Pontiella desulfatans: one gene and its partner. The protein of the gene in region 1 binds, or shares a complex with, the protein of each later gene. Links are inferred from orthologs where the notes say so. Each region holds a gene or a part of one and is shown on either strand. Other genes may lie near its edges.

What was found.
Region 2: rpmE (region 1) and rplD share a complex: the UniProt entries of both Bacillus subtilis proteins name them as parts of the 50S ribosomal subunit. The link is inferred for Pontiella desulfatans from one-to-one orthologs.

The regions. Positions count from the first base shown.
Region 1 is NZ_CAAHFG010000002.1:1,099,078-1,101,904, reverse strand. What follows is about bases 9-2,761. They hold rpmE (50S ribosomal protein L31), read left to right. Parts: upstream 9-1,158; coding sequence 1,159-1,365; downstream 1,366-2,761. Other genes in these bases: prfA (peptide chain release factor 1), read left to right, coding at 1,543-2,625; E9954_RS20035 (tetratricopeptide repeat protein), read right to left, coding at 9-974. Outside these bases: more of E9954_RS20035, read right to left, coding at 1-8. UniProt on the Bacillus subtilis protein: Binds the 23S rRNA. While neither of the L31 paralogs is essential, this protein seems to function as the main L31 protein.
Region 2 is NZ_CAAHFG010000003.1:96,122-98,972, forward strand. Bases 32-2,808 are described here. They hold rplD (50S ribosomal protein L4), read left to right. Parts: upstream 32-996; coding sequence 997-1,620; downstream 1,621-2,808. Other genes in these bases: rpsJ (30S ribosomal protein S10), read left to right, coding at 35-343; rplC (50S ribosomal protein L3), read left to right, coding at 358-984; rplW (50S ribosomal protein L23), read left to right, coding at 1,633-1,917; rplB (50S ribosomal protein L2), read left to right, coding at 1,931-2,758; rpsS (30S ribosomal protein S19), read left to right, coding at 2,758-2,808. Outside these bases: fusA (elongation factor G), read left to right, coding at 1-22; more of rpsS, read left to right, coding at 2,809-2,851. UniProt on the Bacillus subtilis protein: One of the primary rRNA binding proteins, this protein initially binds near the 5'-end of the 23S rRNA. It is important during the early stages of 50S assembly.

The DNA of each region.
Region 1 (2,827 bases):
AGGTCGTTGTAGCACTGCGCCGTCCGCAGCATCACGTCCATGTCGTAGTCCTGGAAATTGGTAATGACCTGGTAATGTTTCTTGAGCCGATCGAAGAGCTGCTGCTGCTTGCGCTGCATTTCCTTGAAATCGGAAAGGGTTTGCGAGCCCCCGGCCACGAACGGCTTCATCTGGCCCTTCACGGTGCGCAGGCGGTTTTCATAGTGCTGCACCAGCTCCTTCTTGGTGAGCACCAGGCGATAGAGCAGGAGCGCCTTTTGGTACTCCCCCTTATTATAGTGCGAATCACCCGCCTCCAGCAGGGCCACGTTCAGGCCCACATCGTGGCGCGCCGCCTCGTCGCAATGCGGCAAAAACGTGAACAGGTTGCTGAAATCGTCGAGGCGCACATAGCAGGTCACCAGCATCACCGCCGCCCCCGCACGAACCGTTTCCTCCTTGGATATCCGGAAAAGGGAAATCAACGGACGCGTTGCGTCGGCCCATTTTTCCTGCTGGTAGCGCGCTTCCGCCAATAGCTGGGTCGCCGGAATCTTCAGGTCTTCGGCAAGCCGCGCATTCTGCAAAACAATCGCCGACTGCTCCTCCACCGTCGGCCACTGCTGGACCATGGTCAAGCACTGCGCCGCCATCACCCGGGCCGACTCCTGCTGCGGATCTTCGGGGAATTCATCGGAAAAGCGGACAAAGTTGCGTGCGCCGGAAACATATTCACCCAGCTTCATCTGGCAGTAGGCCAGCTGGTAGAGGGTGAAGGCCAGCGTCTGGCGCGCCTTCTTCTCCTCGTCGCCTTCCAGCCGAACCAGGACTTCCTCGAGAAACGGCAACGCATCCTCAAGCTGGTCGTTCTTCAGCAGTTCCTTCGAGGTTTCCAGCAAAACACTGGTCGATTCCGTACTCGGATCGAGTCTGGAAAGCTGGCTCTGGGTTACGCCCTTTCCACGGCTTTGCGCCGCCAAAAGCACCATTGCCATCAGCACAAGACCCCGAACTACCCCAACATGGCTTCTACACGCGTCCCACATAGGCTGGAAACATTACTTCAAGCGGACTCGATGCGGGAAGTTAAATCTGCTCAAAAAAACCAAAACAAGCCTTGCGTCACCGGGGCGCTTTGTATAAAAACCACGCTCCCAATTGAACACGAGGATTTTAGACATGAAAGCAAATATACATCCGAACTACGAAGAAGCAACCGTCCACTGCGCCTGCGGCAACGAGGTGAAAACCCGTTCCACCGTTAAACAGATGCATGTGAACACCTGCTCGAGCTGCCACCCGTTCTTCACGGGAAGCGCAAAACTGATCGACACGGAAGGCCGCGTAGACCGCTTCAAGAAGCGTTTCGCAGAAGGCACCTACTAGCTTTTTGCCTTTTGGAAAGCCGGACCCGCGCAAGCAGGTTCGGCCTTTTTGTGCCCGGATAAAATGGACGATTGGAATGCTGGATTACAGGAAAACTGAGCGATTGCCCACGGCCCTTCCCCAGCCCCCCATCCCACGAGCCACGCATTCAACCATTCAACACCCCAGGATCTTACCATGATCGACCACGCATACCTCGAACAGCTCCAATCCAAGCTCGGCGAACTCGAAACACGCATGTCTCGGCCCGAGGTTTCATCCGACCCCAAGAAGATGCAGGAGTGCATGCGCGACTACTCGCACCAAAAAATGCTGGCCGAATGCGCAAAAAACGTCCTGTCCCTTGTCGATGCCAAAGCCGAAGCCGAAGCCATCCTGACCGATGCCGACTCCGATGCCGAGTTGAAGGAAATGGCCGAAATGGAACTGGCCGAGATCGAGGAGACCCTCCCCAAGGCCGAGCGCGAGATGATGGTGTCGCTCATTCCGGCCGACCCCACCGACTCCCGCAACGTCATCATGGAAATCCGCGCCGGCACCGGCGGCGACGAAGCCGGCATCTTCTGCGGCGACCTCTACCGCATGTACACCCGCTATTTCGACCTGAAGGGATGGAGGCACAAGGTCCTCGACGTCTCCCCGTCGGAATCCGGCGGCTACAAGGAAGTCTCCTTCTCCGTTGAAGGCGAAGAGGTCTACAAAACCCTCAAGCACGAAGGCGGAACCCACCGCGTACAGCGCGTCCCCCAGACCGAAACCCAGGGCCGCGTCCACACCTCCGCCGCCACCGTCGCCGTGCTGGCCGAAGTGGAAGAGGTCGACATCGAAATCAAGAGCGAAGACCTGCGCATCGACACCTACCGCTCCTCCGGCGCCGGCGGCCAGCACGTCAACACCACCGACTCCGCCATCCGCATCACCCATATCCCGACCGGCACCGTCGTCCAATGCCAAGACGAACGCTCCCAGCACAAGAACAAGGCCGCCGCCATGAAAATGCTCCGTGCGCGCATCTACGACACCCAGCAGCGCGAAAACGCCGAAGCGCAGGCCTCCGAGCGAAAATCCATGGTCGGCTCCGGCGACCGCTCCGAAAAAATCCGCACCTATAACTATCCGCAGAACCGCCTCACCGACCACCGCATCAACCTCACGCTCTACAAGCTCGACCGCGTCATGGAAGGCGCCCTCGACGAAATCCTCACCGCCCTCTACGAGCACGACGTCGAAATACGCATCAAGCAGCAGATGGCCGGCTGACGCGACCCGCATCGGTAACCAGGTAGCAGGAGTCAGGTGCCACCCTCTGCGGAGGCCTCTCCGCTGTCCATTTCGGATGGGTGCGGGCGTTTCTTTCCCGTACACCCTGGGCGAGCACGGGACTATAGTGCTAATTCTTGGGATCATATTGATGGCGGTTCCGCCAGATCATGGAATGATGGAACCCCGAAAATTACTGGGA
Region 2 (2,851 bases), on another replicon or contig:
AGACGCTATCCTTAACCGTTAGAGAGAGAGTATAATGACTAATCAAAGAATCAGAATCCGGCTGAAGTCGTTCGATCATCGCATCCTCGACGTATCGGCCACGGAGATCGTCGAGACGGCTCGCCGCACCGGCGCCCGCGTTGCAGGCCCGATTCCGCTGCCGACCCGTATCGAGCGGTTCACGGTGAACAAGAGTCCGCACGTGAACAAGAAAGCCATGGAACAGTTCGAGATCCGCACCCACAAGCGTTTGCTCGACATCATCGATCCCACCATCAAGACGGTTGACGAGCTCAAGAAGCTCAACCTGCCGGCCGGTGTGGACATCACCATTAAAATCTAAGGAGGATTGCAATCATGAAAGGTTTGATTGGAAAGAAACTGGGAATGACCTCCGTCTACGATGAAAATGGCGTTGCCGTTCCCGTAACCGTTATCGAAGCGGGCCCCTGCGTGGTGACCCAGCTCAAGGACAGCGAGAAAGACGGCTACAAGGCCGTGCAGCTCGGCTATGGCGACCAGAAGGAGCAGCGCATGACCAAGCCTGCCCTCGGCCACCTCAAGAAAGCCGGCGAAGCCGTGAAGAGCGTACTGCGCGAATTCCGGATCGAAGATGCCGACGTGAACGTTGGCGACGAAGTTACCGCCGCCGCATTCGAAGGGGTCAACTATGTCGACATCGTTGCCACCGGCAAGGGTCGCGGCTACCAGGGCGTGGTCAAGCGCTACGGTTTCGGCGGCGGTCGTGCATCGCACGGCGGCGGCTGGGTTCGTCGTACCGGCTCGATCGGCATGTGCGAATTTCCGGCACGCGTCTTCAAGGGCAAGAAGATGCCCGGCCAGATGGGCGACAAGCGTGTCACCACCCAGAATCTCAAGATTATCCAGGTTCGTTCCGAGGAAAACCTGATTCTGGTCAAGGGATCGGTTCCGGGCGCCACCGGCGGTATCGTGACGATCAAAGAAGCCCTCAAAAAGAAATAGGCAGGGATTACCATGAGCAAAGTAGCTTTGAAAAATGTTAAGGGAGAAAGCGTCGGCGACTACGAAGTTGCGGACAACCTCCTCGTTCTCGACAAGGGCGACCAGGCCGTTCACGAAGCGGTTGTTGCCTACAACGCGCACCAGCGCGCCGGCACCGCCTCCACCCTGAACAAGGGCGAAGTCAACGGTAGCGGCAAGAAGCCCTGGAAGCAGAAGGGCCTCGGCCGCGCACGTGCCGGTTACAAGCAGTCCAACGTTTGGCGTGGCGGACATGCCGCGCACGGCCCGTTGCCGCGCAAGTATAAGAAGAAGCTTTCGAAGAAGGTGACCAAGCTGGCGTTCGCCCGCGCATTCAGCGCGAAGGTGGACCAGGGCGACATCACCGTGATCGACGAGCTGAGCATGGCTTCCCCGAAGACCAAGGACTTCGCCGTTGTGCTGAAGAACCTCGGCCTCGACCGCGGCGCGCTGTTCATCGTTGATGTAACCACCGACAACCTGCTGCTGGCCACACGCAACATCCAGCGCGTCGAAGTGGCCACCGCACAGTTGGTCAACACCTACCAAATCCTGCGCTACAAGAACGTGATCATCACGAAGGCAGGCATGGAAGCGCTCGAGAAGCGCCTCGGATAAGGAGCCTACGAAATGAAAAGTTCAGCCGATGTAATTAAACGTATTTTGTTGACCGAAAAGGGAACCATGCTCTCCGAGCTGCAGAACAAGTATTTGTTCACGGTTGCCATGGATGCCAACAAGGTGGAAATCAAACGAGCCGTCGAAGAGCTCTTCAATGTCCGTGTTATGGCCGTCAATACGATGCGCCGAAAAGGCAAGAAGAAGCGCCAGAGAACGGCTCATTTCGGAACAACCGCCGCCTCCAAGCGTGCAGTTGTTACATTGCATGCAGATGATAGCATTAACCTGATCTAAGGAGATCTTTGCAATGCCTTTGAAATCACACAAGCCGTATACACCGAGCCGCCGGCACATGGTGTTGTCGGACTTCGCCGATATCACCAAGAGCACTCCCGAGCGTTCGTTGGTCAAGGCGAAGAAAAGCAAGGCCGGCCGCAACAGCGCGGGACGTATTTCCGTGCGCCACCGCGGGGGCGGGCACAAGCGCCGCTACCGCGTGATCGACTTCAAGCGCGACAAGTTCGGCATTCCCGCCAAAGTTGCCGCGATCGAGTACGATCCCAACCGTTCCGCCCGCATCGCCCTGCTGCACTATGCAGATGGCGAGAAGCGCTACATCATTGCACCGGCGAAACTCGCCGTCGGCGCCACGCTGATGTCCGGTCCGGACGCCGAGCCGGCGCTGGGCAACGCGTTACCGCTGGGTAAGATCCCGGTCGGCATGGCCGTGCACAACATCGAGCTGATCGCCGGTCGCGGCGGGCAGCTGGTTCGTTCCGCGGGCACCTCGGCGCAACTGATGTCCTGCCACGACGAATGGGCCAACGTGAAGATGCCTTCCGGCGAAATCCGGATGATCCGCACTGGCTGCCTGGCCACCATCGGCCGCGTCGGCAACGTTGAGCACAACAACATTGTGATGGGCAAGGCCGGCCGCAAGCGCTGGCTGGGCATCCGCCCGACCGTGCGCGGTGTTGCGATGAACCCGGTTGACCACCCGATGGGCGGTGGTGAAGGCCGTACCTCCGGTGGCGGGCATCCGAAGTCCCCGTGGGGTCTGCTCGCGAAGGGCAAGCGTACTCGCGATAAGCATAAACAGACCAACAAGTATATTGTTGAACGGAGGAAGAAATAATGGCTCGTTCACTGAAAAAAGGTCCATACGTTGACCTCAAGCTGGTCAAGAAGGTTCGCAAGATGGAAGAGGGCGGTCGCAAGCAGCCCATTA